Regions from separate parts of the Halalkalibacterium halodurans genome, predicted to be linked through region 3. Evidence: riboswitches for the same ligand, from Rfam matches in the RefSeq annotation. Region 3 holds a riboswitch; each other region holds the start of a gene.
The links. Region 3 has a riboswitch for thiamine pyrophosphate ahead of thiC (phosphomethylpyrimidine synthase ThiC). Riboswitches for the same ligand answer to the same signal wherever they lie in the genome.

Region 1 (11,017 bases), 480 kb from region 3:
ACCGCAGCAGACGAAGTGATCGAAGGAACGTTCAACGATCAATTTATCGTTGATGCGATCCAAGGTGGTGCAGGTACTTCTTTTAATATGAATGCAAATGAAGTGATTGCCAATCGTGCGATTGAAATCCTTGGAGGAGAGAAGGGGGAATACCTCCGCGTGAGCCCAAATACTCACGTGAACATGGCGCAATCGACAAACGATGCTTTCCCGACAGCTATTCATATTGCCTGTCTTTATTTAGCCAAAGGATTAATTCAATCACTAGAAGACCTGATTGCAGCCATTAAGGAAAAGGAACAACAGTTTGACGATGTGTTAAAAATGGGGCGAACCCATTTACAGGATGCAGTTCCGATACGAATGGGACAAGAATTTGGCGCTTACCGCCGCGTCCTCACTCGTGATTTGGGACGAATCCGCAGCTCAATTGATCATATGCATGAAATTAATATGGGGGCGACAGCAGTAGGGACAGGACTTAACGCAAAGCCTGAATATATGGAAAAAGTGGTTGCCTATTTAAGTGACATTACTGAATTTCCGTTCCGCCATGCAGCAGATTTAGTGGACGCGACGCAAAATACGGATGCTTACACAGAATTATCGAGTGCGCTGAAAATTTTGGCGATCAATTTATCAAAAATGGCGAATGACATCCGCTTGATGAGCTCTGGGCCACGCACGGGGTTAAATGAAATCAACCTTCCACCGCGTCAACCAGGGTCGTCGATCATGCCAGGAAAGGTAAATCCAGTAATGGCTGAAGTGATCAACCAAATTTCGTTCCAAGTCATCGGCAATGACCATACGATTAGCTTAGCGTCAGAAGCTGGGCAACTTGAACTAAACGTTATGGAGCCGGTTCTCGTCTTTAACTTACTTCAATCGTTATCGATCCTGCAAAACGGGATGAAGGTGTTCCGTCAGCACGCGATTGAAGGAATGACGGCCAACGTAGAGCGCTGCAAAGAAATGGTGGAGAGCAGTGTTGGGATCATTACTGCGATCAACCCCCATGTAGGATATGAAACAGCCTCTCGAATCGCAAAGGAAGCGATCCAAACAGGGCGTCCAGTACGAGAAATTTGTCTAGAACGAGGGATTTTAACAGAAGAGGAACTAAACGAAATTTTGGATCCGAAAGAAATGACGAAGCCTGGTATTGCTGGGGCAAGGTTCATTTACGGATAAGAATTTAAAGGGAAACGATATGAACATACAATCGGGGGCTGTCCCAAAAGCACCTTAAAAAATAAAATCGGGAGAACCGTTTGATACGGTTCTCCCGATTTTTGTGTTGATTTGTGTTCTTTGGTTCCTTCGAGCGACAGGCGGAAACTCCTGCGGGAAAAGCAACAGCGAAAGATCGCCGAGAGTGGGGTTCTCGAGGAAGCTGGAGCTTGCCCGAGGAAAGCGTCCGCCAAGTCGTCATTTTGAACGAATAAGTAAAGAAGTTGCCTCAAAAGATAGACTTTTGAGACAGCTCCTCATTTTTTTATGGTGTTGTTATAAGATTCAGCACAGGCCGATGTCCACTTTTAAGATGTCCTCCTCGTCACCATTCGGTATTTTTGCGCAAATCTTATCTTTTGCGGCAGAAACGTTTTGAGTTGCTAGCCGTAAAAAAATCAGTTACAATTAATTGATAATGATAATCAATATCACCGTTTGTTAAAAGGGGCGAAAGAGGATGAACTGGGAAGAACTTTATGATGTTACAATTATCGGCGGCGGACCAGCAGGATTGTTCTCTGCGTTTTATAGCGGACTTAGAGAAATGAAAACGAAGGTTATCGAGTATCAACCGATGCTAGGTGGCAAAGTTCATGTTTATCCAGAAAAAATGATTTGGGATGTGGGTGGATTAACACCGATCCTAGGAGAAAAGTTAATTGAACAGCTTGTTACGCAAGCGTTAACGTTCAATCCAACCGTCGTTTTGAATGAGAAAGTCACATCGATTGCTCAAGAGGAGTCAGGATGGTTTGTGATAAGGACAGCTTCTGGACGAGCGCATTTAACAAAAACCGTGATAATTGCCGTGGGTGGTGGAATCTTAAAGCCGCAAAAAATCGAGCTAGAAGGGGCCGAACGATTTGAAGTGACGAATTTACACTATACGGTTAAGTCGTTGATGCGATTTAAAGATAAAACAGTCATCATTTCTGGAGGGGGTAATTCGGCCATCGACTGGGCGAACGAACTAGAGCCAATCGCAAAAAAAGTTTATTTAACTTATCGAAAAGAGGCGTTGAATGGTCATGAAGCACAGATTTCACAACTTCTAAGCAGTTCCGCTACTTGCCTTTTCCATACGACAATTACCAAGCTGATCGCCAGAGACAAGAAAGAAGTAATTGAACAGGTTGAGCTTACTGATCATCAAACGGGTGAAGTGACTAATTTAGCAGTTGATGAAGTGATTATTAACCATGGATATGAACGGGATAAGTCGTTGCTTGATCAAAGCGAAGTAACTCTTGATCGGATCGATGATTATTATATTGCCGGAACCCCAACAAGTGCTACATCTGTAGGGGGCATCTACGCAGCAGGGGATGTTCTAAATCATGAAGGAAAGCTACACTTAATCGCCGGAGCCTTTCAAGATGCAGCGAATGCAGTCAACCAAGCAAAGCAATGGATTGAGCCAGAAGCCCATCAGTCAGCAATGGTTTCATCACACAATCATGTGTTTAAAGAACGGAATCGGGAATTAATAAGACAAATGTTAAAAAATTAGTATCTCTAAGATCTGTGAACGTACGGGCGATCACAGGTCTTTTTGCGCTTTTAAGAAAGGTCAGCAGGGTAATAGAAAAACGATTGTTTCCCCGTTAAGGATTGGTAGCAAGCCAGTTTTGTAAGGAAGAAGGGTTTGAAAGCAAGTCGAATTTCTGAAAATGAATAATGGTTGGTTTGATCATCGAGTAACGGATATACTAAAAGCACGTTTCACTAACAGTTAAAAAATTGTAAAGAAAATGTTCAGAATCTGAAACTTTTTTGTCTGAAAAATCGTTATACTATTATCGAGACTATTATAAACCATACTAGTAGAAAGGAGATTAACGTGAAATACCGCGCGGTTCTCCTATCCGTATGTTTGCTTTTCATCGCTGGTTGCTTTCCTCAAGCAGACGAGCCCGAACGAGATACATTGCCAGAACAAGAAGAAGATCCGTTACCAACTGGGCAGGAACAGCCTTCCATAACGCCAATTGCCGGTACTGAAGCACAGTACATTGATATAGCTGAGTGGTATGATTCTGACAGTATTCTGTACATAACAGATGAAGGAGAGAATTCCCTTGTTTATATTTATAACCTGTTGACAGGAGAAAAAAAATCTTTGTTTTCATCTGACGACGCTGTGATTAAAGTTACCGCCAATAGCACGCACAGCCAATTTGCGATTCAAACGGTGACGCAAGCTGGTGATGCCCCTGTTTCGATCATTGATAGCCAAGGGGAACTGCTCATGAAGCTTGAAGACTTTGGCGAAGATTTTTCAATTTTTTGGAGTCCATATGAAGAAGATAAACTTATAGCGGTTGCCTATCTGCCAGACTGGGAGCAGGACCTTTATCTCATCGATACTAGCGACAAACAAGTAGAGATGCTTGACTTGGACCAATCATTCGTTCAATGGTTAGATGAGCGTACGATTGTTTATCTTGATTGGAATGGAGATAGCGAAGGATACTATGCTCCGCTTTACACCTTTGACCTTGAAACAGAAGAGGTTGTTTTGTTGCATGAGGAAGCGATTGCGACCCTTGGTTTTGGCGATCATGTAACGCTTATCATTGAGCGTCCAGAGCAAGGGGCAGAAGTGACGACCTATCAATTTTGGAACGGTTCCGAACAGCTTGCGGAGTGGAGTGTGCCAATTCTACGTACATATTCCGAGCAGTGGTGGATCCCGTTTTATGATTTTGATTTAAACAAACGGCTGTTTTATGCTTATAAACCTAATCGAACGGGAGATTATTTTGAATATGATGGAGGGTTTTCCTTTATCGCCTTTGATGTTGATCACGGTGAGGAAACCGTTCTATTTGAGTCAGATGAACACGTTCCGTTTCGTTTGTCGCCAACGGGGCAGAGGGCATTGTTTGGCCCGCGTTTAGAAACAGTGATGGATCTTCTGACTGGAGAGAGTAACTCCCTCATTGAGTAACCATCTTTGCAACGAGATCAGAATATGTCATAATAAAAAGAGAATGAATAATTGCACAGGAGACTAGGGGTGTCTGCTTAAGTGGACTGAGAAAAAGGTGTGTTCCTTTTACCCTCATACCTGATCTGGATCATGCCAGCGTAGGGAAGTCGACTGCACGTGACGATCATCATGGGTAGCCGGCATCCTTATGGATGGCTGGCTTTTTTTATTGTATATACAAAACAGAGAAAAGAGAGAGGAGAAGCAAAATGAGAGATTTTCGGCTATACGCGATAACGGGGGAAGAATTTCACCCCGGTCGCTCGTTACAAGCTGTAATGGAAGAAGCGATCCTTGGTGGGGTAGATATCATTCAGTTGCGCGATAAGAAAAGTCACAAACGGGAAGTGCTTGAAAAAGCGAGAGTCCTTCAAGCATTAGCCAAAAAATATGACATTCCGTTGATCATTAATGACCATATCGATGTAGCACTTGCCGTAGATGCAGACGGTATCCATCTCGGACAGGACGATTTGCCTCTTTCAGAAGCGCGCAAAATTATGGGCCGTGATAAAATAATCGGAATTTCTACTCATAAAATCGAAGAAGCACGGGAAGCCGAAAAGGGAGGCGCTGATTATATAGGGGTAGGTCCCATCTTTGAAACGAAGAGTAAAGAGGATGTAGTGGACCCTGTTACGACCGCTTATATTCAGCAAGTTGCTCATGAGATCTCGATTCCTTTTGTGGCGATTGGTGGGATCAAATTGCATAATGTGGAACAAGTGTTGGACGCTGGAGCTACACGCATTTGCATGATTAGTGAAATTGTCGGGGCAGAGGACGTAAAAGGGACATGTGAAGTATTTAGCACTATTCTAGAGCAGCGAGGGATTGGGTCATGAATGTAATTGTGAATGGTGAAGTTGCAACAATTAAAGCGAATACGTTAGCGGAACTCGTTAGCCATTATGAATTGGACGACCAGCTCGTAGTGACAGAGGTCGATGGGGAAATTATTGATCGGGAGCATTGGACTCATTTTGAACTAACGGAAGGACAACGGATTGAACTCGTTCACTTCGTTGGAGGAGGATGATGATGATGAAGGATCTACCACTTTCAATTAGCGGAAAGACGTTAACCTCCCGCTTCTTTTTAGGAACGGGCCGCTACCCGAATCCTTTCGTTCAAAATGAAGTGATTCGAGTGTCGGAAGCAGAGGTGCTGACATTTGCCATTCGTCGTGTAAACTTGCAGGCACCGGGAGAAGACGCAATTTTACAGCATCTAGAGGGAAAAACGTTTACGTACTTGCCGAATACTTCTGGAGCAAAAAATGCTGAAGAAGCGATTCGCATTGCTCGTCTGGCTAGGGCATCGGGTCTAAGTGATTGGATCAAGGTAGAAATTAGCGTAAACGAGCGAACCCTTTTACCAGACCCTGTAGAAACGTTACGGGCGACCGAAACGTTAGCGAATGAAGGCTTTACAGTTTTACCATATACATCAGATGATCCTGTGCTTTGCAAACGGCTTGAAGAAGCAGGAGCTGCAGCGGTTATGCCAGGAGGTGCTCCGATTGGAACTGGACTCGGCATTTTAAATCCGTACAACCTTGGTTTAATTGTGGAGGAAGCCAACGTTCCAATCATTGTTGATGCGGGTCTCGGTTCCGCACAAGATGTCGTTCAAGCGATGGAGCTTGGCGCCGATGGCGTGCTCATGAACACACCTGTCGCCAAGGCAAAAGATCCTGTGAAAATGGCGCTGGCGATGAAGCATGCGATCGAAGCAGGGCGACTTTCTTATTTAGCGGGGCGGATTCCTAAAAAACGGTACGCCACAGCGAGCAGCGGACTTGAGACATTCATTTCAAAATGAAGGTGTGGTTCTAGGTGAAGGAGCATGTGATTGTATTAGGCGGTGGCGTAATCGGTCTAGCGGTTGCCTTTGAACTGAAAGTGCGAGGGCATCAAGTCACCGTGCTTGAGCAAGGCTTATGCGGGGGACAAGCGTCTGGAGCTGCAGCGGGTATGCTCGCCCCATTTTCTGAAATTGGTGAAGACCCTAATGACTTTTTTCATTTGGCTCACGAAAGCTTAAAGATGTATCCCGATTGGCAGCAAGCGGTGAAGGAGATATCTGGCAAGTCTTTTGAATATGTTCAATCAGGTAGCCTTCATTGTGTTTATCATGAAGCTGATTTTCTTGAACTTGAATCAAGACAGCATTGGCAAGGAACGTTCGGGGTTGAGTCTGAGATCTTAAGTCAGCAACAAATTCGTGCGCTTGAACCGAATATTTCAGATGAGATTATCGGCGCCATCTATTATCCTGAAGAAAGTCATTTGTTTGCTCCTGATTACGTCAAAGCGTTAGAAATCGGCTGCCGTAAGCTAGGAGTGACCATTGAAGACGAGGTAGGACATATTTCGATAGAGGCGTGGATGGAACACCAAGTTCTCCGAGGGCCTTCAGGAAAGCAATGGGCAGGAGATCGTCTGATTGTTTGTGCAGGGGCGTGGGCTTCTGAGCACGAGGAAACTTTTTCTCTGCGTGTTCCTGTATATCCCATTCGTGGGCAAATTTGCGCCTATGAAGTTCCCGCTGGCGATGTTCGTCATATTGTGTACACAAGTCAAGGCTATATCGTACCTAAAGGAAATGGAACGGTCGTTAACGGCGCCTCAGAAGACATCGCTGGCTATAATACAACGGTAACAGAACAAGGGATTAAACGACTGACGAATTGGAATGGTCATATCTTTCCGTTTTTAAACGAGCTTACCCCTTTTCATACGTGGGCTGGGCTGCGACCTGCCACACAGGACGGGTATCCTATGATCGGTGAGACGAAAAAAGCACCACATGTTGTTTTTGCAACAGGTCATTATCGTAACGGGATCTTATTAAGCCCGATTACAGCTAAAGTCGTGGCGGATGTTGTGGAGGGAAAAAAGACAGAAGTCCCACTTACAATGTTTGACCCGATGCGTTTTTCTTAAGAAGGAGGAACAGGAAGATGGACAATCTAGCAAAAGCATTGACGATTGCTGGCTCTGACAGTGGTGGCGGAGCGGGGATTCAAGCAGATATCAAAACGTTTCAAGAGTTAGATACGTTTGGAATGAGCGTCATTACAGCTCTTACAGCTCAAAATACATTAGGCGTCCATGGTGTCTATCCGCAAACATTAGATGCCATTGAAGCACAGCTTGATGCGGTTCTTTCAGATATTGGGGCCGATGCTGTGAAAACAGGAATGCTGTTTTCAGCAGACATTATTACGCTTGTCGCGCAGAAGCTAACAGCCTATCGCGTCAATCATATCGTCGTTGATCCAGTGATGATTGCCAAAGGCGGAGCAGCACTCTTACTCGATGAGGCGGTAGAAGCCCTCGTGAAGAAGCTTTTGCCGATTGCGACTGTGATCATCCCAAACTTGCCAGAAGCCGCGAAAATTCTCGGCATAGAATCGATTGATTCCCGAACGGAGATGGAACAAGCGGTCAAAGAGCTACACGCTCTTGGCCCACGCTATGTTGTCTTAAAAGGTGGACATTTGTCAGGAGATGAAGCAACCGATCTATTGTATGATGGAGAAACGATCCATGTCTTCTCTTCTTCTCGATTTGATACGAAGCACACTCATGGGACAGGCTGTACGTTTGCTGCTGCCATTGCCGCAGAGTTGGCCAAAGGGGCATCCGTCTTTGATGCGGTAAAAACAGCAAAAGCTTTTATTTCGACTGCCATTAAGCATGCGGTGGCGATTGGTGGAGGGATTGGTCCAACTAACCATCATGCTTATAAAAAAGAGAGTCTCTCATCATGAACGCTCGTAGCCCACGTCCCGTTTGAAGAGGCGTGGGCTCATTTTATGTCGTTAAGTGTATTTGTTTTCGATAGACGACTGGTTTGATATGATAGTAACGTATGAGTTAGAGAGGAAGGACAGAAAAACTCCGATTGTTTTGCGATCGAGAGGAGAATAAAGATGCCAACAGGAAATAAAATCGTTTTTCTTTTGCCAGCGACTTTAATGGTGCTACTTTTCATAGGTGGTTATTTTTACTTACAGCAAGAAACAGAGTTTTCAAATGAAGAATTAAAGGATGTCGTCTCGTTTGATGTGGAGGCGGAAGCGATAGAAAATCAATTAACTGTCCAAGTTGAATGGGACTGGAACGCGATGCCAACGGACGGATTATACGGCATGGACTACATCAGTATTGCTATGATGGAGCCTGCTGATGAAATTGTTTTTACAGAAGGGGACATTCGCCTTTTTTATGGTCACGAGGAGATTTTTCGTTCCAAAGGGAAGGTTGTCTCCGATGGCGTGATTTTCTCTTTTCCGAATGAATTGCGCGACTTCGAAAGCTTTGGCAACCTTGGTGAAATTGTCGTTGACATTGAAGGAGAACAGCTAGAGGAAACGGAACTAACGGTTTATTATGTCCATACGTGGAGTCATCATTTAGGAATGCTCCGAGATTCGGCAAAGCTAGACGAGCCATCATTTGAAAATGGACCGAATGTACCGTATTGGGTATTAACGAAGCCAGTTGAATATACACAGAAATGAAGGGACCAAGCCGATGAAAATTCGAGGATTATCGTTTCAGCAAGGGATTTTCTATATTGGCAAACGTCATGTAGCATGCGCGTACCATGTGAATGGACGACTGAAGACGTGGCTTCGTCCGTTGAACCAAAAAACGTTACTGCAAATGATGAAGCATGTGACCCAGGGGCTTCCCGTCTGGTTTAAATTACTCGTGCTGACCCTTCTTAGTCTCGTCCTCGTCCCGAAACTATTCGTAGCCTTAGGGATGATGACGTGGACGGGGCTTCCCCTTTATACGTTACTCTACTTAGCGTACGGCACTCATTTTATTTTTCCAACCGAATTGCGGAAATATCACGGAGCCGAACATAAAGTGTTTAGTGATCGGGGGCTCATTCGGCGAGCGAGATTAGAGGAAATAAGGCAAGCAGAAATCACGAACCGATACTGTTCAACAAACATGGTCGTTATCTACTTCGGGTCTGTCTGTTTCCTAACAATGGTTGGGCTTATAAGCGGATTGTCTATTGAGCCGACATTGATGTACGCTTCTTACAGTAGTGTATTCGCTGTCCCTATTGTGCAGCGTGTCATGGAGTGGCGGGGATTTGCTTGGCTTAGAAACATTATTCTTCACATATCCTACTGGCTGCAGCGACATGTGACAACCTTAGAACCTGATACGATGCATATGATTGCGGCTATTGAGTCTTATCGGCGGCTCGCCTTTCGAGAATTTCCTGACAGGGTAAGAACGCCGCGAAAACGGAAGGAGACTAGAAATATGGCTATTGTGGATGTGACGGTTATTCCGATCGGTACGGAAACTCCGAGTGTATCTGCCTATGTAGCAGAGATTCATCAAGTCCTTAAAACATATGAAGATAAAGTGCGCTATGAACTAACGCCAATGAGCACGCTAATTGAAGGGGAGCTACCGATCTTATTTGAGGTGATTCAAGCGATACATGAAGTTCCATTTCAACACGGAATCAAACGTGTCGCGACGAACATCCGGATTGATGATCGCCGCGATGTGCAGCGGAAAATGGAAGAGAAAGTAGAAGCGGTTCGAGAAAAATTAGAGCCAAAAGAAGAAAGCAAATAAAAAGAAAAGGAAGGCCATCAAAGCCTTCCTTTCGCTATGATTCAATCGTTTTAACCATTGTCACATGAGGAATGCCAGCATCGAAAAATCGCTCCGATACGGTTTTAAATCCGAGTCTCTCATAAAATCCCTCGGCATGTGTTTGGGCGTTTAGCTTAAGCTTATGAACCCCAACCTTATGAGCGAATGATTCAATTGACTCCATTAAAAGTTTCCCGGCTCCGGTGTCCCGCGCTTGTTTCATAATGCAAATTCGTTCGATCTTCCCAACATCAGTAGAGATCGTACGTAATCGGCCAGCTCCTACAGGCTGAGCCTGATCATCATAAAGCACAAAGTGTGTGGCTTCCTCCTCATACTCATCTATTTCCTCTTCTTCGGGAACGTGCTGTTCTTTTATAAACACTTCCCTCCGTACATGAAAACCATCCTCTAGCTGTTGATCTGTCTCTGCGATGATTACGTTCAAGTTATTCTTCCTTTCCTAATTTAAAGGTTTCATAAACGGTCCATGATCCGTTATCCAGTTGGTATAATAGCTGGATACGATCAACGATTTCTTCATGTTGAATTTGCTTCATTTTTAGGCGGCCCAGGTTGTCTGATAGCTCATCATACGAAAGGTTTTGTCCGATTGTCAAGTGTGGGACAAAACTATACTTTTCGTTTCGTTTAAAAGGAGGTGTATGGAGTTGTTCGTAAAGCTCTGTTAATGCTGAATGCTCTCGTATTTTAAAGAAAAGGGTATTCGAAACAGGATAAAACGTATCGACTTTGTATACTTCAAGTGGGAACGGATCGACGCCTTTCGCGATCTCCCGAATTCGTTTGACCACTGAAGGTAATTCCTGTTCCTCTAGCTCAAAAGGCTCTTTTAACGTCACATGGGGTGGGATAAGCGTGTAATGCGGATCGTAACGCATCCTGTAGGAATTCGCTAAGTCCTGTAAAGGTTTTGATGGAAATAATGCAACACCGTAATTCATCATGACAATCCTCCTTTTCAAATAGTGTGTATGAACTAAGAAAATAATGTGATTAATCCTTGGGCTAAATCCTTTTGCCAATAGGTCCACGTATGATCACCTGGAAATTCGTCATAATCGTACGTGAAGGCTTTTGTTTTTATAAGGTTGGCTAATTCACGATTCGGTGTGAGGAAATCAAG
Region 2 (11,017 bases), 710 kb from region 3:
TAGTGCAATAACAGGAATCGTTTGACTAGCCACTAGCAACGGATAGACCGCTCGTTCGACCCGTTCGTTCCAAAACATAAGCAAGGAAAGGAGGATTCCGAGTACGATTGACAGGGCCAATCCGATTGAGATGATCGCCAAGGTAGCAGGTAGATGGGTAAAGAACAACGATTCCGAAAGATCAATCGTACGCATGACGATTTGGATCGGTGAGGGGAGAAGGTACGGTTGACCGATCATACGAGCGCTAATCTCCCATATCACCATGAGCATTAGAAAGAAAAGAGTAGGTTCGAGTGCTTGATAGGATCTTTTCATCGCAACGACTCCTCTATCAATAAGGCACGAATGTCTTTTTTTAATGAGGACCGGTGTTGCTCCATCTCTTCTGTGGTTTCCATTTTACGCCTTAAGTCCGGCGGCACTTGAACTTCAGTAAAGCCATGAAGAGGCTGATTCGTAAAAATGAACAGACGGTCAGATAGCAGGAGGGCCTCTTCAATATCGTGGGTGACGAGCAAAAGCGTTCGTTTTTCCTTTTCCCACATCGATACTAACCAGCGGTGCATCGACGTTTTTGTCAAACTATCCAATGAGGCAAACGGTTCATCTAGTAGTAGGAGTGTTTCGCTTGTTAATGTCGCACGTAAAAAAGCCGCCCGTTGTCGCATTCCTCCAGATAGGGCATCAGGATAAAGAGATTCGGTCCCTACTAAACCGAACCGGTTGAAAAAAGAAGCTGCAATTATTTTGGCTTCTTTTTTGTCTTTTCCTTGAATTTCAAGGGGAAGGGACACATTTTCTAAAATCGTGAGCCAAGGCAACAGTAAGTCTTGCTGTGGCATGTAACCGATCTTTCCTTGAGCATGACAAACAATCGTCCCTTGATCGGGTGATTCTAATCCGGTGATCAAGCGAAACAGTGTGCTTTTCCCTGAACCGCTTTTTGCTAAAATCGCAACGATCTCATTTTCAAACACAGTAAACGACAGTCGCTCAATGACAGGTGAGGAGGAAGAGTAGGCAAAGGAAACCTCCTCGAACGTTAACAGCTCTTTAACCATTGTAGTTCCACATACGTTCGTTGTACGCCATGTCCCAAAACTCGTTTTCCAATCGACTTGTCGTTAGGAAGATCGTCTCTAGCTTGGCTTTTTCTTTTGAAGATAGCCCTTTTGCCTCCTCATCTAGCATTTGAATTAACCAATCGGCGAGCTCTTTGAATTCATCAGAAGCATAAAGCTTGATCCATTCGCCATAAAAAGGATGATCAGAAGCACCAGGGATGCCTTTGAGTTTGACCCCAATTTCGTAATAGCTCCATGTGCATGGAAGAACCGCAGCGATTAAGTCAAGCAACGAGCCGCGCTGTGCTACATTAAGCATGTAGCTCGTATAAGCGAGGGTTGTCGCGGCTGGTTCAGTTGCCTCCAGTTCCTCTGCCGAAATGCCGAGTCGTTTTGCATACGCTCGGTGCAAATCCATTTCAACATTTAACGTTGCGTGGAGAAGCTTGGAGAACGTTGACATTGTTTGTAGGTCGTTTCCTTTCAATGTCCCAAGGGCGAAAAGGCGCGCGTAATCGATCAAATACAAATAGTCTTGCTTCATGAAAAATTGAAATTTCGACTTCTCTAGTGTGCCGTCACCAATCCCTTGAACAAATGGATGGTTGTAACCAGCCTTCCAAATAGGCTGAGCTTTTTCATACAAACTGGCTGCAAAAGACATACGAATACCTCCTTATTATTTTCACTATAAGTATGAAAGTGATTAAAGATTAAGCAATACGAGCGCTTCAGTCATTAAGACTTGGCGTAAGCTAGTTTTTCTCATAAGTAAAGAAAGGATCACCAGAGACTCGCACCAAGCGCCAAAAGCGGGTACCTTCCCGAGGGGGCATTCTCGTACTTCCTCTCTCCGATCTTTAGGTCCAGTCCCTACGCTTTTCTAAGATGGCACCATTCATAGATGAACGTCAGCAATGTTTTCGTATATTGAACTAGTTCAGCAATTTCTAGCTCTTCATTGACACTATGGGCATCTTCAAGTTTCCCAGGCCCAAAGAGCAAGGTCGGAATGCCCGCTTCAGCCAACCATCCTCCGTCGGTTACGGTCTGTGACATGCTCGTTTTTACCTCTTCACCTGTTAAATGGTAATGAATTTTTTTTAGTAGTTGCACAGCGTCACTTTGTTCATCAATTTGAAAGGCAGGGAAAATCTCTCCTTTGTCTTCTATCATGGAAGTACCGCCCCATGAGAAGGATGGCGGGTGCTCCCTCATCCAAGGATCTGCTTTGGCTACGTGCAAAAGATGCTCTTCGACTTCACGGACGATCTCTTCATAGGATTCATGCGGGTAGTAGTGGATAGTAATCCATAGTTTGCATTCATCGGCGATAAACGCAGGGTGACGGCCGCCTTCGATAAAGGCAGGGTTAATGGTGTTCATCCCTGGCGGAAAACCTGGGCTCGATTTGGTAACGGCCCAATGACGCTCAAGCTCTTGTAGGCCTTGAATGAGCTTCATCATTTTTTCAATGGCGCTCGCGCCAAATTCTCCTCCACCAGCATGGATCAAATTCCGTCTTGTTCCGTCGTGAAAGGTAACAGGACTTTTAACCGTAATCCAGCCTGTGATCACACCACCTTGGCCTTGAATTTCGCAATGGCTCGTATCGCTGACGATGGCAAGATCAGCTGTGTACCCTCTTTCACAACAACTTTTTGTCCCCGCCTCGCCAACCTCTTCACCGACGACAGATTGAAAGATCAGGTCTCCTGGAAGCTGAATATTGAACGCATGTAGCGTTTTCATCGCAAATAAACAAGCGGCAAGACCACCTTTCATATCTGCCACTCCACGACCACGAATCACTCCTTGGTTAACGGTTGCTTCAAACGGCGGTGTTTTCCACTCTTCCGATTCATCGACGGCGGCCACGTCGATATGACCGTTTAAAATCAGGCTTCGATATGATTCGCTATATGTACCTTTTAAGATTGCTACAACGTTAGGATCGTTTGGATAAACGTCCCACATGTCTACATTACAGCCAAGCTTCTCACAATACGTACGGATATACTGTTGGGCGTCAGCCGTATTTCTTGCTGGAGGGCTTGGGGTTGGATAGGCGACAAGCGTTTGAACGAGGGCAAGTAGCTCCTCCTTGTTTTTGTCGACATGAGCTAGTAACTCTTCGATAACCGACAGCTTAAACACCTCCTAGATTCATTGAACGGACAAAATAAAAAGCCACTGTCTAAAAAAGAAGTGGCTTGTAATCATCGTTCAATTTCAATCAGTTCCATAAATGAACAGTAATGACGATGGCCACTTCCCTTCGCTAGTATTACCTAGATCAGGTGAATGAGGGTTAAGATGCTAAAAAACATCTCTCTCAGCGGTTTGCACCCCTAGTGGATTCCTATGAAGTTACATTTAGGTTAGCATAATTCGAGCAGATTTGACAATCATTTTTCATTGTGTCGAAAGAAAGTTCAAAAATGTTAGAAAAAAGTGGTTGTCATCGCAATCAATCTGTTATATTATAAAGTCATAAATCAAATACTGTATTATTACAGTTGTTGTCAGGTAATCCTGACGAAAAATGAAAAAAGGGGAGAGTATGATGAGTGGATGGCAAGAAACAGCGGAAAAATTAGAGATGTCTTGGAGCAATGACGTGCGGTGGCAAGGAGTGGAGCGTCCATATAGCGGAGAGGAGGTAGTCAAACTACGAGGCTCGCTTAAAATCGAGTATACCCTTGCAAAGACTGGGGCGGAAAAACTATGGAAGCTACTCCACGAAGAGGATTACGTGAATGCCCTCGGTGCGATGACTGGGGGACAGGCGATCCAACAAGTAAAGGCGGGTTTGAAAGCGGTTTATTTAAGTGGATGGCAAGTAGCAGCAGACGCCAATCTAGCAGGACATATGTATCCAGACCAAAGCTTATATCCTGCCAATAGCGTTCCAAGTGTCGTAAAGCGGATCAATCAAGCACTTCAGCGAGCTGATCAAATTCAACACCTTGAAGGGGAAGGAGAAGTGGATTATTTCGCGCCAATCGTAGCTGATGCGGAAGCTGGCTTTGGTGGTCAATTAAACGTCTTTGAGCTCATGAAAGCGATGATTGAAGCAGGAGCTTCTGGGGTTCACTTTGAGGATCAACTCGCTTCCGAAAAGAAGTGTGGTCATTTAGGCGGAAAAGTTCTCATCCCGACGCAGACGGCAATCCGCAATTTAGTATCAGCAAGACTAGCAGCAGATGTTATGGGAGTGCCGACGATTTTGGTCGCCCGGACCGATGCAGATGCAGCTGATTTAATTACGAGTGATATTGATCCAGCAGACCAACGTTTTATTACGGGAGAACGAACGCCGGAAGGGTTTTATCGGACGAATGCAGGTATTGAGCAAGCGATTGCTAGAGGCTTAGCGTACGCTCCATATGCGGACCTCATTTGGTGTGAAACATCAAAGCCTTCGTTAGAGGAAGCGAAGCAATTTGCCGACGCGATTCATGAGAAATTCCCTGGAAAACTACTTGCCTACAATTGTTCGCCTTCATTTAACTGGGAGGCAAATCTAGATCGGGCGACAATCGAAACATTTCAACAAGAGCTCGGTAAGATGGGGTATAAGTTCCAATTTGTCACGCTTGCAGGCTTTCATGCACTGAACCATAGCATGTTTGAGCTTGCATATGGCTATAAACAACGGGGGATGGGCGCTTATTCTGAACTTCAGCAAGCCGAATTTGCCAGTGAAGTAAAAGGTTATACTGCAACGAGACATCAACGTGAAGTGGGAACCGGTTATTTTGATCAAGTGGCACAAACAATCACAGGGGGAACATCATCAACGACTGCACTTACTGGTTCGACCGAGGAAGCGCAATTTCAAAAATAAGGGAAATCAGCCACTACATTTTTTTGTAGTGGCTGTTATAATACAAGATTATTATTGATAGTTTGATATAAAACAAAAAGCTCGTTATTTCCGAAGCATCGGAAGAGAGGTGGCTAATTTTTCGTAAAACGTGAAATTTTTTTCATAGACGAGAGAATGTTCAGTTACAGGAAGAATGGAATTGGTCATCGGGACACTATTTTTAATGGCTGCTAGGGAAGGAACTTCTCCTAAAGCATATAAGCTATACCACGCCGCTCCCCATGCTGCGCTTTGGTGGCTTTTTGGCAACAGTAGTTCTTGATTAAACATGTCGGCCGCTATTTGAAGCCAAAACCTTGAACGTGAAAAACCACCATTGGCAAACAAGCGGGTCGGTCTACCGCTCATTTCTTTCAGCGTTTGCCCGACATGATAGAGACTAAAGATCGTCCCCTCTAATGCAGCGCGAATCATGTCTGGTTGATGATGTGACATTCCTAATCCGACAAAACTTGCCCGGGCCGCTCCGTCCCAAATAGGGGCACGTTCTCCATTTAAGTATGGTAGAAACAGAACGCCATTCGCCCCAGCTGGTGATTGTTCGGCAAGCCGAAGCAGCGAATCATAGCTCGGTGTGAAACTAGCATTTTTCTCAAGCCCATTTATCGCAAATAGCTTCTGTAGCCAATGTAATACGATACCGCCATTGTTTGTCGCCCCGCCTGAAACAAAAAGATGGTCATCGACACGATAACAGAACGTGCGTTGATGCTCGTCGACCATTGGACGGTAGGACAGTTGACGAATGGCGCCGCTCGTTCCAATCGTAATCACGGTATCCCCTTCCCCAGTAGCGCCAACTCCTAAGTTAGCAAGTGGACCGTCAGTGGCTCCCACAACAAAAGGAGTGGAAGGAAGAAGGCCAAGTTCATCTGCAAGTGCAGCACTCATACCATAAAGGGTGTACGTTGGTGGAACAGGCTTACCGAACTGTTCAGAGGAAAGCTGTAAAAGCTGTAAAGCCTCCACGTCCCACACGCATGCGTCGATGTCGAACATCCCATAGGAAGAGGCTGTTGCATAATCGACTACATGCTCGTCAAACCATAAAAGGCACAAATATTCTTTAATGGAGGCGAAGGAGGAAGCCTCTATAAAAGGCGGGTATTTCTTCTGTTTCATCCATGTTAATTTGCAAAAAGGTGTCATCGGATGAAAGGGGGTTCCCGTTCGTTTCATGAATTGAGAACTGAGTGACAATCTTAATTGTGCTGCTTGCTCGCTGCTCCTTGTATCCGCCCAGATGATGGCGTTGGAGAGCGGTTGTTTGTCTTCATTTAAACAAATGATGGAATGCATTGCCGACGAAATACCGACAGCAGTTACGGCACTAGGGGAGACGGATGTCCGTTCCATGAGTACGCGGATTGCCTGTTTACTAGCGTTGACAATTTCGTCTGGATCTTGTTCAGCCCAGTCTGCCTGAGGTCGGAGAATAGGGTATTCGACCTCCAGTTCTCCGATCACAGCACCATCATAGTGAAACAGTACAGCTTTTGTACTTGTTGTACCAATATCTAATCCGATTACATATCGATCATTCATAGTTGTACCCCTTTTTTCTACATTCTTTTCAGTGAAATCGCTTTTCGCATGTTATGCAAAGAGTTTTTCATTTCATCCTTTCGCCTGATGCTTACATTGACATAGAGGGCATCAATGATGCTTAATTGTGCCAGGCGAGATGCCAATGCTTCAGAACGGTATTCAGTCTCCTGGGAAACAGTATAAAGGGCGATATCCACTTCTTTGCTTAATGGTGTTTTTCCATACGTGGTGATCCCAATCGTTTTCACCTGATGACTTTTCGCTACTTCTAACGCTTGGAGCAAGTCGCGATTCGTCCCTGAATGAGAAATGAAAACAGCCACATCTTGCTTCGTTAATTGTGAGGCGGACATGACTTGAAAGTGTGAATCATGATAGGCGGCTGAAGGGATGCCTGTCCGCAAAAATTTATGGTGGGCATCTAACGCAATCACCCCTGATCCACCATTACCGTAAAATTCAATTCGTCTTGCATGGAGAAGGTAGTCGACGGCACGCTTGAAAGACTCCACATCCAGCACTTGCATCGTATCTTCAAGCGTTCGAATGTTCGATTTAAACACTTTATCGGCCACCGTTTTTTCATCGTCATCTTCTTGTATGGTTTCATGGATGTCTTGGATGGGCGTGACGATTTCAGAGGCTAACGCAATTTTCATCGCCTGATAACCTTGGAAACCTAAGCGCTTACAAAAGCGAAATACGGTTGCTTCTGCAACGCCTAAATCCTCAGCCACTTGATTGATTGTGGAATGGATCATCTTGTTAGGGTTGGCTAATATATAATCGGCCACTTGCTTTTCTTTTTCACTAAAGCTACTATAGGAAGCTCGAATTCTTGGAAGGCAATGCTGTTGCTCGTTTGACATAGGCGTCACCACACTCTCTTTCCATTGATTAGATCAACTGCCGTTTACTTATAGTATAAAAGAAAAAAGCGAATAAAAAAATATTTTTTCACAAAAAACTATTGAAAAAGAAATTTTTTATCATATAATGTGGAGACAAGGAAATAATTTTTCATACTTTGTGGAGTGAGGAGTGTCTGCATGGAGATTGGATTAATCGGTTTAGGACGAATGGGGTACAATTTGGGCCTCAATATCCTTGATCACGAACATCAGCTTGTCGCTTATGATGTGAATCGTGAAGCGGTAAAAGAAATTGGCTTAGCTGGTGCAAAAGAAGCTGATTCGCTAGAAGAGCTCGTAAGCAAACTATCAGCACCACGCAAGATTTGGGTCATGGTTCCAGCCGGGGATATAACAGAAAATGTCGTTTCACAGCTAAGCTCTCTTTTGGACGAAGGGGATGTTGTGATTGATGGCGGGAATGCGAATTATAAGGATACGTTACGCCGTGCAAAGCAATATGAGGCGAAGGGGCTTCATTTTGTGGATGCAGGAACAAGCGGTGGCATTGACGGGGCACGTGAAGGTGCTTGTTTAATGGTGGGAGGAACGAAAGAGGTTGTTGAATCTTTAGCCCCCCTATTAAAAGAAATCGCAGTAGAAGATGGATATTTATATACAGGCCCTGTCGGTAGTGGACATTTTTTAAAGATGATTCATAACGGCATAGAGTACGGCATGATGCAAGCGATTGCAGAAGGGTTTGACCTGTTAGAAAACAGCCCGTTTGACTATGATTACGAAGCGGTAGCAAAAGTGTGGAACAACGGTTCGGTCATCCGATCATGGCTGATGGAACTAACCGAATCAGCCTTTTCAAAGGATGCGAACTTAGAAAAGATTCGCGGTGTGATGCATTCGTCCGGTGAGGGAAAATGGACGGTGGAAACCGCGCTAGATTTACAAATCGAAGCGCCTGTAATCGCTTTGTCATTAATGATGCGCTATCGTTCCTTACGTGATGATACGTTTTCAGGGAAAGTGGTTGCCGCTTTAAGAAATGAATTTGGTGGGCACGCAGTTGTAAAAAGTTGATCATATAGGTTGCCCAATTGGCAACTAGAAACATAAAAACATGTGATAGATATAGGGGGAACAAGAATGAAAAAACTTATTCACATTGGCTGGGTTAGCATACTTTCTGTTATGTTAGTCGCTTGTGGCACGAGCAATGAAACGTCTCAAGGAAATGAAAGCGCTTCAAATGGTGAAGCGAACGGTGACGTGTTAACGATTCGTGCGGGTATTGGGCTGAACAGTGAGCATCCTCAGTACAAAGGCTTGGAAAAATTTAAAGAACTCGTGGAAGAACGATCGGGTGGACAAATGGTTGTAGAAACCTATCATAGTGGCCAACTTGGTGATGATCGTTCAATGATGGAAGCGCTACAACTAGGCTCACAAGAAGTGACGGTGCCTTCAACCGCTCCTGTGGCCAATTTTGTTTCCGAATTTTCCGTATTTGACTTCCCATTCCTATTCCCTAGTAGTGATGTTGCCGACGAAGTGCTCGACGGAGACGTCGGTCAAGCGCTCCTCCAAAAGCTAGAAGAGCAAAATTTAGTCGGCCTTGCGTTCTGGGAAAATGGATTTCGCAATGTGACAAACAGTAAAAGGCCTATCGAGACGTTGGAAGACTTCAATGGTCTAACGCTACGAACGATGGAAAACGATCTACACCTTGAAGCCTTCCGCGCCTTAGGAGCCAATCCAACACCGATGGCATTCACAGAACTATTTACGGCCATGCAGCAAGGGACGGTGGATGGACAAGAAAACCCGTATGCTACGATTTATTTAGAAGGGTACGCGGAAGTGCAAAACCATGTGTCCAATACAAATCATATTTACAGCCCATTTGTATTCATGATGAGTAAACCATTTTTTGACGGTTTAACGGAGGAGCAACAAGAGATTGTTCGCGAAGCAGCGCTCGAAGCAGGCCAATATCAAAGAGAACTGAACCGTGAAGCCAATGAGACGTATTTAAGCAGTCTTGAAGAAGCAGGAATGACGTATACGGAGATTTCCGAAGTTGAGCGGATGCGAATGATCGAAGCCGTAGAGCCTGTCATCGATAAGTACGCTGAGCAAATTGGAACAGATATTGTACAAGCAGTCTATGATGCGATAGAAGCAGCACAGTAATACGTGCGGGCGCAGATGAGAGGATCTGCGTCCGATCCTTCTTGCCCGTTAAGAACGTTTAACGTTTGTAAGGGTTAATGATAAGAAAAACAACGGCTGTCACTATAGAGTGCGGCTACTATCCAAATTTTTTAACTATGTAAAGTACAGCTAAACGGGATGTCTTCCACAAAGCGTCAAACGAGGCGACTTTTCGGCAGCGTCTTATGATAGCGTTCACAAGCTCAACGTGATCTTTCCCTTCGTTGCTTGTGCCAATTACTACACTTTTAAGACTTTTCGAAGAAGGAATGGTAGAAGTATGGATCTTCAGGCAAGGGTCCATAGTTTTGCACTTCTTTCTATATTAAAAAAGATTTTGACGTAAGGTGGGATTTCATGAAGGTCATCCGTTGGCTTGATGAGCATATTGAAGAATTTTTTCTCGTCTTTTTTTCAATCGTTATGGTCGTTGTTATTGCGGTACAAGTGTTTATGCGTTATGTTTTATCCTCGTCCTTGTCATGGTCTGAGGAACTCGCACGTTATTGTTTTATTTGGCTTGTTTACTTCGGAATCAGTTATGGAGTTAAAAAGCAAAGGCATATTAAAGTAGATGTTGCGCTCCTTCTCTTGAAAGAGTGGGGGAAGATTGTGCTGCAAATAGGTGCAAATCTTTTATTTTTAGGCTTTGCTCTCTTTGTGATTTTCTACGGAGTAGACATTGCCCAGCGTCTCCTATCATTTGGTCAAACCTCTCCGGCTCTCCAAATTCCGATGGGACTCGTCTATTTAGCTACACCGATCGGGATGGGGCTTACGGCACTCCGTCTCGTACAGCAAATAATGAAGCAATTCAAAGCATTAGCAGGAGAGGGTTCTTTTAAAGTAAAAACGGAACAAGAAATCATTTTGGAAGAGCAGTCTTCTGATAAAGGGTCAAGGGATTAGGAAGGTGGATGACAGATGACGGCCGCTGTATTATTTGGAAGCTTTGCATTGTTACTACTTTTAAGTGTACCGATCGGGATTGCATTAGGGTTAGCGACATTATTAGCTATTCTTTATTCAGGGACGATTCCGCTCGAATTTTTAGCTCAGGGCTTGATTACATCGGTTGATTCTTTCCCGTTAATGGCAGTTCCATTTTTCATATTAGCAGGCGAAATCATGGCGCGTGGAGGTGTGACAGATCGACTGTTCAATGTGGCTAATGCCCTTGTCGGCAATCGCACAGGTGGTTTTGCGATCGCAACGGTGATTACGTGTATGTTCTTCGCCGCAATTTCTGGATCCGGTCCAGCGACGGTAGCTGCGATCGGAGGAATTATGATTCCAGCTATGGTGAAACATGGATATGACAAACGGTTTGCTACTGCTTTAGTGGCTGCAGCTGGTTCGTTAGGTGTGATCATACCCCCAAGTATTCCAATGGTCATTTATGGTGTATCGGCGAGTGCATCGATCGGAGG
Region 3 (11,017 bases):
TTAAAGTCATTTTTAGACTATGGACTGTTCCCATCAGCTCCAGCCGTTTACGAGATGTCAGAATTTATGGATTATGAAGATGCGTATTTTGGTGGATTGAAAACAGCACAAATATTTTCTGAAGCAGCACAAGCTGTCGAGCCTGTTTATAAAGGAAGAAACTATTATCCAATAGATGAGGAAATCAAACAAGCAATCGATAATGTTGCCGCGGGCTCAGAGCCAGATGACGAGTGGGAGGCAGCGATAAAACGGATTCAAGATGTTTTAAATCGTCAATAGGTGGCAGTTGAAGGGAGAGGGATTCTTCTCTCCCTTCGCTCCACAAAGGAAGGAGGAAATTCGTTGGCACACTCGGCGAAGGAACGATGGTTAACAGAAGAAAGACGGACGGCACTATCAGCGTATGCGTTCATCTCACCCTTTTTTATTCTGTTTGCAGTTTTCGGTTTGTTTCCAATGATCTTCAGTTTTTACTTGTCATTTTTCAGGTGGGACGGTCTGAACCCAATGAGCTATGTGGGTTTAGCCAATTTTCAACTTATTTTTAATGATCCGACGTTTTTTTCTGCCATCAAAAATACGTTCATTATTGGAATTCTCGGGACGTTACCGCAAATTATCGTCGGTATTTTACTCGCGTTCGCGTTGAATTCCGCGTTGATTCGATTTCAGCATACATTTCGGACGCTTGTTTTTTTACCTTACATTACGTCGATCGTCGCTGTGGCGATTATTTTCGGCCTCGTGTTTAATAATCAGCCGTTCGGGCTTGCGAACTATGTATTAAGTTTATTTAATATGGATCCGGTCCGCTGGAGTCAGGAATACTGGCCGGTAAAAATCGCGATTGCGACCATGGTGTTTTGGCGCTGGGTTGGGTACAACACGATTATCTTTTTGGCAGGAATGCAAAGCATTCCAAAGGAGCTTTATGAAGCGGCGAAAATTGACGGTGCCACCATTGGGCAGCAAATTCGCCTCATTACGGTACCGATGCTAAAGCCGTTTATTTTGTTTGTGGTGTTTACGGCAACGATAGGAAGCTTGCAGCTATTTACGGAGCCGTTAATCTTTTTAGGGCGCGGCCTGCGAGAAGAAGGGATCACAATGGTTGCGTACTTATGGCGAGATGCGTTTGTGCTTAATGCCTTTGGAACAGCTTCTGCTGCAGCGATTGTTTTATTTTTCATTATTATTACCCTTACGGCGATCAATTTGCTCATTACGAATCGGATTGGCCGTTCAAAAAAAGTGATGTGAGGAGGGAACAAAAGTGGATCGAACGAAAGAGAAAGAAGTAGGGAGCCCTCGATTTTCGATAAAAAAACTGGCCGTCTACCTGTTTTTACTTATCGCGTCGCTTGCCTCGCTATTTCCGTTTTACTATATGTTTGTTATGGCAACGCGGCTGAACCGTGAGATCAATCAAGTACCTCCACCTTTTACCCCAGGGCGAGACTTGGTGAACAATTTCCAAAAAGTACTTGACAACATCGACTTCTTTGGTGCAATGTGGAACTCCCTTGTCGTGTCTACATCGGTCACGATCGGAACGTTATTTCTTTGCTCACTCGCGGGCTATGCGTTTGCGAAGCTTGCGTTCAAAGGGAAAAATGTACTGTTCGTCTTTATTTTGATTACGATGATGGTCCCGCCTCAATTGGGGCTGATTCCTCAATATTACATTATTACGGAACTTGGCTGGCTGAACGATTATCGCGCCATCATTGTCCCTGGATTAATTAATGCATTCGGGATTTTTTGGATGAGGCAATATATTAAAGAAGGGGTGCCGACTGAATTAATAGAAGCGGCACGAATGGATGGGTGCTCAACCTTTAGAATTTATTGGAACATTGTCGTTCCCATGATTCTCCCTGCATTCGCTACGCTAGGAATCATCGTCTTTATGCAAGTATGGAACGATTTCCTCTGGCCGCTCGTCGTCCTGCGTGATCCTTCCATGCATACGTTGCAAGTGGCCTTACGATCGTTAAACGATGCAAGGCAAATGGATTATGGGATGATCATGTCAGGAACATTTTGGGCTACTGTCCCGCTAATTATCGTCTTTCTCTTGTTCAATCGACTGTTTATCGACAGTCTGTCTGAAGGGGCAGTGAAAAGCTAAGTCTGAAAAAAAGAAAAGCGAGGGGTTACAATGATCAATCAAAAGATGGTTCAATTCGCCCATGCGGTTTATTTTTTCACCGTGTTAAATCTCCTCTGGTTGCTAGGTTCTTTGCTAGGTTTAGGGGTTTTCGGTGTCATGCCCGCAACGGTCGCCTTGTTTTCTGTCATTCGTGCAAAGTTGAGGAGAGATCAAGAACTTCAGCTCGTGCCTGCCTTTTTCGACGCTTACAAAACGGCGTTTGTTCGCTCGAATGTCCTCGGACTTTTCTTTGGATTAGGCTTTTATGTCCTTTATGTGAATGCAGCATTTGCGACTTATTTTTATGAGAAGGATGTTCAATTTTTTATTTACCTCGTCGTGTTTTTCTTTGCGGCTATTATGACTTTAGCCTTCATCAATTTATTTTCGATCATGGCTCATTTTGAGATGAAGACCATCCAATATGTGAAAGCAGCAATTGGTCTTGTGTTTGTTCATCCACTAAAAACGGTGATGCAATTCATTTGGCTCGTCGCCTATGTTTTGCTTGCCATCTTTTTACCGAAAGTATTTCTTGTCGTAGGAGTGAGTGTGATTTCCTATGTGTGGATGAGTCAAAATCTCACGACATTTATAAAGAAATATGCTAGTTAAGGACAGTATATTGGTCGTGAGTGCCTTACTTTATGATTGACACATATAGAGACGTGAAATAGAATGGGTTCGAAAGGGTTTTCGCACAAAAGGAGATCAAACATGGCGACCATTTATGATATAGCAAAAAAGACCGGTTATTCCATCACGACTGTCTCAAAAGTGTTGAACAATTATACAGATGTTAGTGACAAAGCAAGAAAAAAAGTAATGGATGCGGTTACAGAAATGGGGTATTTTCCGAGCTCTAGCGCGCGCATGCTAACGACGAAAAAATCGTGGACGATCGGTGTCGTATTCGTAGAGAAGGCAGGAGTGGGGATGGAGCATCCTTTCTTTAGCTCGGTGATCGAAAATTTTAAGAAAAATGTCGAACGCTTCGGATATGATTTGTTATTTGCGTCCAATCAAATTGGTAATGAAGCGAAGACCTATTTAGAGCATTTCCGCTATCGCGGGGTGGACGGGATTGTTGTTGTTTGCTCTTTATTAAATGATCCTGAAGTCGAAAAACTGATGAAAGCAGACATTCCGTCCGTTGTCATTGACTTAGATAGTAAAGGCTCTAGTGCCGTTTATAGTGATAATGAGTATGGAAGCGAACTAGCAGTGGATTACTTGGTTAGCTTAGGCCATCGATCAATCGCTCACATCTCCGGTGATCAAGGGCTTTTCGTTGGCGTCCAACGGTTAAAAGGATTTAAAGATGCGATTCAAAAACTTAACCTCTCCATTTCTGATGAGTTTATTGTTGATGGTGGCTTTTTTACTTATGAAGGAGGACAGCGAGCGATGGAGGCCCTTCTTCGTAACCGTGTGCGACCAACCGCTGTTTACGCAGCAGGAGATTTAATGGCTTTAGGAGCGATTGACACGATCCGAAAGCACGGTCTTAGCGTCCCTGAAGATTTTTCTATTGTCGGTTTTGACGATATTCAGATGATCCGTTATACGGCTCCTGCTTTGACGACGATTCGTCAAAATACAGATCTGATCGGGAAAACGGCGGCAAATCTTTTGTTGGATCAAATTAATGAAAATGAAAAGCAAAGCCTTTCTGTGAAAATTCCCGTCACCCTCATCGAGAGGGATTCATGTCGAAAGATTTAAGTAGCATACTATTGTTTTATGGAGTGAGCATCCACTAGGGTGGTCACTTTTCTTTTTTGCGCTGTAAGAACATACAGGCATGGAGCATGTAGGAAGCAGGAGTTTTTAACCATCCCCTTCTCTATGGAATTCGCCTTTTTTCATAGAGAAGGGACAAACATCTTTACGCTTGTCTCCCTCCAATCATAGATTGTTAAAACCACGGATGATAGGAGGAATTAAGATGTTTGGATATTCCATGGTACAGACTGTCCGCTCCAATGCTCATAAATTAGATAAACCGTTGAGAGAACAAATGCTGAGCATGTATAAACCATTTAAATGGACACCATGCTTCTTTCACAGCGTTTTTGAAAAAATGTTGCTGAAACGTAAAACCTATTCGGTGATTGTTGAATTGAATCAAGGGTGTTTTGATCAAGGCTCCATGACGGTGGAGCATGTGTTGAAAAAGCATCAAAAGTGTCAGCTTCGCCATTCATTCTCGAAAATCCGCTGTGTTAGCGCCAACGTCACGCCAGAGTCATTGCAAGAGATGCTCGTGTGCAAAGATATTCGAAAAATCTATTTAAATCGAGAGGTTCATGCACTGCTTGATACAGCAGTTGAATCTGCTCAAGCATTTGAAGTGATTCGCAACGGGGAAACGTTAACTGGAAAAGACGTGACGATTGCTGTCATCGATACAGGAATCTATCCCCATGAAGACTTAGAAGGTAGAATTAAAGCTTTTGTTGATTTTGTCAACCAACGGGAAGAGCCATACGATGACAATGGTCACGGAACTCATTGCGCTGGAGACGCAGCAGGTAACGGAGCAAGCTCTGATGGTCAGTATCGCGGCCCAGCCCCAGAGGCTAATGTCATTGGTGTCAAAGTTTTAAATAAGCAAGGAATGGGATCTCTTGAATCGATTATGCAAGGAGTGGAGTGGTGTATTCAATATAACGAAAAACACCCAGACGATCCGATTCATATCATCAGCATGTCTCTAGGTGGGCAAGCACTTCCGTACGAAAACGAGCAGGAAGATCCAATGGTTCGCATTGTGGAAGAGGCGTGGAACGCTGGGATTACTGTATGTGTCGCTGCTGGAAATAGCGGTCCAGATGCACAGACGATTGCCAGTCCTGGGGTGAGTGAAAAGGTGATCACAGTTGGTGCCCTTGATGACCGAGATACAACCGATCGAGAGGATGATGATGTTGCCCCATTTTCAAGTAGAGGCCCTACGATTTACGGTAAACCTAAGCCGGACATTCTCGCGCCAGGTGTGAACATCGTATCGCTTCGGTCACCAAATTCATTTTATGACAAAATTCAAAAAGGAAGTCGTGTCGGCTCCCACTATACGATGATGTCAGGTACATCGATGGCGACACCCGTTTGTGCAGGAGTTGTGGCACTTATGCTTCAACATGAGCCAAACTTAACACCTGATGAAGTGAAAACGAGGCTAATGGAAGGTACGGATCGTTGGGCGGATAGGGATCCAAACGTATACGGAGCAGGATATATTTCAGCAGAGGGTGCGATTCCGAACAGCGAAGAAGAATAGAGAGTAAAAAAGATCTTAAAAATGGCAAACATTCATCTAAAAATAAGCACCGATTATCCCTTCCAGATCGATTACAATATTTTTAAAAGTCAGCGATAGAACGGAAGGGGAAAATTGTGAAACATTCACTGTCGATCATTTTTATATTAATAGCCGCTATGATGTGGGGGACAACCGGTACGGCTCAAGTATTTGCTCCGGCTGAGGCCCATCCGATTATCATTGGAGCAAGTCGACTTGCTGTCGGGGGACTGTCGTTATTTATATTCTTGATGGCCCAGGGAAAATTCCAGCTTCGAGGATGGCCAGTCCTCCCTACTTTTATCGCAGCTCTTAGCATGGCTGCGTATCAGCCCTTTTTCTTTTCAGCCGTATCGATCACCGGTGTTGCGGTTGGAACAGTGGTGGCAATTGGGAGTGCGCCGATCATTGCCGGGTTACTCGATTGGGTAATCCAGCGCAAACCTCCTGGTCCGACATGGGGAATCGCCACCATTTTAGCAATCGCCGGCTGTCTTCTGTTGACACTGCCAGGCGAAGAGGTGACAGTCTCACCGGTAGGATTCTTACTAGCCATCGGGGCTGGATTGTCCTTTGCCGTTTATACGGCTGCGAGTAAGGAGCTTCTTCAACAGCAACCGTCTGAAGCGGTAGTCGCTGTTGTCTTTTCCTTAAGTGCACTATTTTTAGTGCCACTCTTTTTTCTCTACGATTTATCTTGGCTCACAGAGTTTCGCGGAATTTTCGTTGTGCTTCATCTCGGAATCGTCGCTACAGCGATCGCTTATTTACTCTTTACCCGCGGGTTGACAGGCGTTGCATCATCAACTGCCGTTACTCTCGCATTAGCAGAACCACTCACTGCAGCTTTACTAGGTGTATTTCTTGTGGGTGAAGCTTTATCCTTTATCGCATGGGGAGGAGTATTACTGCTGTTACTCGGATTAGCTGTTTTAACCGGTTTTACTGGGGCTAAGACTCCTTCTACACGATTTTTGAGAAACAAGAAAGACAAAGTAAACGTTGAATGAAGAACAGAGTAAGAACATCAACGTTTGTGTCAAAAGCATTGTGTTGGCCTCAAATCCATTATGTTCTATAACCACAATGAAGGGTCCTTCACTGTGTTTTTTTACAGTTCGTGAATGCAATTAATCAAAATACTGAATGGGAATGTCGACAAAAAATATGAAAGCCTTTACAAATAAAAAAAGGAATTGATCACCGGCTGTCGTATTTGTCAATAGCCGCAAGATCTAACGCGATTTTCTGTCATTTATTTTTTGGAAGGGGCTGACGAATATGATGAACTCACCACTTTTACTCTCTCATTTCATTGAACGAGCAGAACGTTATTTTCCTACAAAACAAGTCATTAGCCGAACGCTTAACGGAAAAAAGAGCTTAACGTATCAGCAAATTGGGGAACGAACGAGAAGATTGGCATCGGCTCTGGCCCAATTTGGCATTAAGAAAGGAGATCGAATAGGGACCTTTGCATGGAACACACATCGACATTTGGAGGCGTATTTCGCCATACCAGGGATTGGCGCCGTGCTCCATACGATTAATTTACGTCTCTCTCAAGATCATATTGCCTATGTGATCAACCATGCCGAAGACCGGGTGCTTTTCGTCGATGCAGATGTTTGGCCGCTCATTGCCCAGCTCCGTGATCAACTCTCGTCAGTTGAAGCGTTTGTTTTGATGTCTGATGGTGAGCTTCCGGAAGTCGATTGGCCGAATGTTTTCTCGTATGAAGAGTTCATCGCGAAAGGGGACCCTTCCTTCGAGTTTGTTCAGTCGATCGATGAGACATCTCCGGCAGGAATTTGCTACACCTCAGCTACAACTGGAAAACCAAAAGGGGTTGTTTACAGCCATCGGGGAATTTATTTGCACAGCATGGCATTAGGACTTGCTGATACCGCAGGATTGTCAGAAAAAGACGTGCTCATGCCAGTCGTCCCTATGTTCCATGTAAATGCGTGGGGTCTCCCTTTTGCTGCGACTTGGTTTGGCACAACACAGGTGATGCCAGGCCCTCAGTTTACGCCACAAGTGCTGGCAGAGCTAATCGATGAAGAAAAGGTAACACTTGCGGCAGGAGTGCCAACGATTTGGTTAGGTCTCCTGAGAGAGCTAGAGACGGGAGTTTATCAAACAGAGCATCTCCGTGCCATCTTATGCGGAGGGTCTGCCGCACCAGCAGCCATGATTCAAACCTTTGAGCAAAAGTACAACGTTCCATTTCTTCATGCTTATGGAATGACAGAAACCAGTCCTCTTGTGACAGTTTCGATGGTAAAAAGCTATCAAGCTGATTTGAATGAAGAGGAAACGTTAGAATTACGGGCAAAGCAAGGGTTAGTTGTCCCAGGATTGGAGGTGAAGGTCGTTGGGCCTAATGGGGAGGTTAAACCTGATGGGGCGGAAATGGGCGAGCTTCTCATCCGTGGACCTTGGATTGCCGACCACTATTATAAGGCAGAGGAGGTATCAGATGCTTTTGCCGATGGATGGCTCCATACAGGGGATGTGGCGACGATTGATGAAGAAGGATTCATTAAGCTTGTGGATCGAACGAAGGATTTAATTAAGAGTGGGGGCGAATGGATTTCTTCTGTTGATTTAGAAAATGCGATCATGGCCCATGAGGATGTTTTTGAAGCAGCAGTCGTTAGCGTCCCTGATCCGAAATGGCAAGAACGCCCAGTTGCATGTGTCGTGCTAAAAGATCCAAATAAAGGGTCGGTAGCTGAAGCAGATATTCGTCGCTTTCTAGAAGGGAAGTTTCCATCTTGGTGGCTTCCAGACCGGGTGATCTTTATGGATGAGCTACCAAAAACATCGGTCGGAAAATTTTTGAAACGGGCTCTCCGTGAGCAAGTAAAAGAACAAATGGAAGCCAATAGGTAACAATGCGCCCTAATGGGTCTATTTTCCTAAAAAGACAACAATGCCTTTCCCTTTTCGCTCAGTTTCTTTATAATGAAACTCGAACTTAATAGAAATAACTAGGGGAGTCCAATGAGCTGGGCTGAGAAAAAAACGCGATGAAGTTTTTAAACCCTCGGGACCTGATCTGGATCATACCAGCGTGGGGAAGTTATCATGTTATACCACACGAATGTATTTTATGCCAGGGTCCGTCTGAATGACGAAAACCCTGGCTTATTTTATTAAAAAAATACACTCCTATTCCCACCTTTTATGGATTCAGAATCTTGTCCTGACGACTACACACGCGAAGGAGAGATTCCATGTCCAAATCAACGATCGACCTCAAGCAATTATCGATTCAATCCTCATTTCCAAACAGCCAAAAACGGTACGTTACAGGTTCTAGGTCTGACATCCGTGTCCCATTTCGCGAAATTTCCCAGCACCCGACCGTGACAGATAGCGGCGAAGCGGAAAATGAGCCGATCCTCGTCTACGATTCCAGCGGCCCCTATACCGATGAATCCTATGAAGTGAATATCGAAAAAGGGTTGCCTGCGATTCGTAAGTCATGGATTTTAGAGCGGGGTGACTGTGAAAAATATGAAGGACGGGATGTGCGTCCAGAAGACAATGGCTTTACGAAGGACGATGATCCACGCGCGGCGCGAGAAGTGTTTCCGCGCACCAGCTCGCACAAGCCGTTAAGAGCAAAAAAAGGTGCTAATGTGACACAAATGCATTACGCCAAAAAAGGAATTGTCACACCGGAAATGGAGTTTGTCGCAATCCGTGAAAATGTTTCCCCAGAGTTTGTTCGTGATGAACTTGCACGTGGGCGAGCGATTTTGCCGTCCAATATCAACCATCCAGAAAGCGAACCGATGATCATCGGGCGGAATTTCCATGTTAAGATTAATGCGAATATTGGCAATTCGGCTGTTTCATCGTCGATTGCTGAAGAAGTGGAAAAAATGACGTGGGCTACGCGCTGGGGAGCCGATACGATCATGGACCTTTCGACAGGGAAAAACATTCATACGACCCGGGAATGGATCATTCGCAATTCTCCTGTGCCAGTCGGGACCGTACCGATCTACCAAGCGTTAGAAAAAGTAAACGGAGTAGCAGAAGACTTAACGTGGGAAGTGTATCGCGATACGTTAATTGAGCAAGCAGAGCAAGGGGTCGATTATTTTACGATCCATGCCGGTGTTTTACTTCGCTACATTCCGTTAACAGCAAAGCGCGTGACAGGCATTGTCTCCCGCGGTGGTTCGATCATGGCGCAGTGGTGTTTGTACCATCATAAAGAAAACTTTTTATACACCCATTTCGAAGAGATTTGCGAGATTATGAAAACATATGATATCGCCTTCTCCCTAGGGGATGGACTGAGACCAGGTTCGATCGCTGATGCCAATGATGAAGCGCAGTTTGCCGAGCTTGAAACGCTAGGAGAGTTAACGAAAATCGCCTGGGAGCATGACGTACAAGTGATGGTTGAAGGTCCAGGACATGTTCCGATGCATCAAATTAAAGAAAATATGGATAAACAGTTAGACATTTGTCAGGAAGCCCCTTTTTATACGTTAGGACCGCTCACGACCGACATCGCGCCGGGGTATGACCACATTACATCAGCGATTGGAGCAGCGATGATCGGCTGGTACGGAACAGCCATGCTTTGTTACGTGACACCGAAGGAGCATTTGGGCTTACCGAATAAAGATGATGTAAGGGAAGGTGTCATCACGTATAAAATCGCAGCCCATGCAGCAGATCTGGCGAAAGGACACCCAGGGGCACAAAAACGGGATGACGCTTTATCGAAAGCGCGTTTTGAGTTCAGATGGCGTGACCAGTTTAATTTATCTCTTGACCCAGAACGGGCAATGGAATTCCATGACGAAACATTACCGGCTGAGGGAGCAAAAACCGCTCATTTCTGTTCCATGTGTGGTCCAAAATTTTGTAGCATGAGAATCTCTCAAGACATTCGCACCTATGCGAAAGAACAGGGTCTTGATACGGAGGAAGCGATTGAAAAAGGGTTAGAAGAGAAAGCCGATGAATTTAAACAAGCGGGAGGTAACCTATACCGATAAGGAGGGATCATCCTGGTTATTCAAGAGCTACGAAAAAAGCTGGAGCAATTAAAAGACGAAACAACTCGGATCGAAAAGGAGATCAAGCAGCATGAAATGAGCTGTGAGCACCATTTTCAAAAAGGCCCTACCTATCAAACGTGCGAAAAGTGTGGAAAAATAGAGCCCCTCTACTACTAAGGTGGGAAGGGGTTGTCTCAAAAGCCCTTAAAAAGAAAAGCCTGAAGTGACATTTATAAGTCGCTTCAGGCTTTTTGTCTCCGATGATCGGTTTATCTCTTCCTGAAACAGGCGGATGGTCTTCGCCTGTTTCAGGAAGTTGTGGGCGATTGCGATCAGCCCAAACTCAATGTTCACCTTGTCAAGGCCACGAAGGTGAAAACGACGGAACGACCGATTGCCCTTGATATGACCGAACACGCTTTCGACCTCTGTTTTCCGTTTTCGATAGGTCTTTGCGCCTTCTTCCGTATCAAGGGCTCGTTTCATTTTTGATTTTCCTTCTTCATATACCGGATTATAGTGAAT

Region 1: another riboswitch for thiamine pyrophosphate. It lies ahead of thiE (thiamine phosphate synthase); the one in region 3 lies ahead of thiC (phosphomethylpyrimidine synthase ThiC).
Region 2: another riboswitch for thiamine pyrophosphate. It lies ahead of FED51_RS13545 (acetylornithine deacetylase); the one in region 3 lies ahead of thiC (phosphomethylpyrimidine synthase ThiC).

Annotation. Positions count from the first base shown of each region.
Region 1 covers NZ_CP040441.1:1,598,758-1,609,774, forward strand. The annotation lists gene aspA (aspartate ammonia-lyase) at 1-1,194, shown strand, start outside; gene FED51_RS07845 (NAD(P)/FAD-dependent oxidoreductase) at 1,694-2,746, shown strand; gene FED51_RS07850 (YqgU-like beta propeller domain-containing protein) at 3,077-4,186, shown strand; TPP riboswitch at 4,242-4,350, shown strand; gene thiE (thiamine phosphate synthase) at 4,438-5,073, shown strand; gene thiS (sulfur carrier protein ThiS) at 5,070-5,267, shown strand; gene FED51_RS07865 (thiazole synthase) at 5,273-6,052, shown strand; gene thiO (glycine oxidase ThiO) at 6,067-7,176, shown strand; gene thiD (bifunctional hydroxymethylpyrimidine kinase/phosphomethylpyrimidine kinase) at 7,194-8,006, shown strand; gene FED51_RS07880 (hypothetical protein) at 8,169-8,759, shown strand; gene FED51_RS07885 (MTH1187 family thiamine-binding protein) at 8,773-9,849, shown strand; gene FED51_RS07890 (GNAT family N-acetyltransferase) at 9,884-10,318, opposite strand; gene FED51_RS07895 (YjcG family protein) at 10,320-10,835, opposite strand; gene FED51_RS07900 (esterase family protein) at 10,871-11,017, opposite strand, start outside.
Region 2 covers NZ_CP040441.1:2,792,897-2,803,913, reverse strand. The annotation lists gene FED51_RS13560 (ABC transporter permease) at 1-318, opposite strand, end outside; gene FED51_RS13555 (ATP-binding cassette domain-containing protein) at 315-1,064, opposite strand; gene tenA (thiaminase II) at 1,057-1,731, opposite strand; gene FED51_RS13545 (acetylornithine deacetylase) at 1,941-3,224, opposite strand; TPP riboswitch at 3,324-3,430, opposite strand; gene aceA (isocitrate lyase) at 3,634-4,917, shown strand; gene FED51_RS13535 (gluconokinase) at 5,002-6,504, opposite strand; gene FED51_RS13530 (MurR/RpiR family transcriptional regulator) at 6,522-7,376, opposite strand; gene gnd (phosphogluconate dehydrogenase (NAD(+)-dependent, decarboxylating)) at 7,557-8,453, shown strand; gene FED51_RS13520 (TRAP transporter substrate-binding protein) at 8,520-9,566, shown strand; gene FED51_RS13515 (TRAP transporter small permease) at 9,945-10,496, shown strand; gene FED51_RS13510 (TRAP transporter large permease) at 10,512-11,017, shown strand, end outside.
Region 3 covers NZ_CP040441.1:2,081,375-2,092,391, forward strand. The annotation lists gene FED51_RS10185 (ABC transporter substrate-binding protein) at 1-282, shown strand, start outside; gene FED51_RS10190 (carbohydrate ABC transporter permease) at 346-1,263, shown strand; gene FED51_RS10195 (carbohydrate ABC transporter permease) at 1,277-2,134, shown strand; gene FED51_RS10200 (YesL family protein) at 2,165-2,770, shown strand; gene FED51_RS10205 (LacI family DNA-binding transcriptional regulator) at 2,873-3,880, shown strand; gene FED51_RS10210 (S8 family peptidase) at 4,104-5,438, shown strand; gene FED51_RS10215 (EamA family transporter) at 5,555-6,469, shown strand; gene FED51_RS10220 (long-chain fatty acid--CoA ligase) at 6,741-8,357, shown strand; TPP riboswitch at 8,448-8,562, shown strand; gene thiC (phosphomethylpyrimidine synthase ThiC) at 8,702-10,489, shown strand; gene FED51_RS10230 (IS1182 family transposase) at 10,697-11,017, opposite strand, start outside.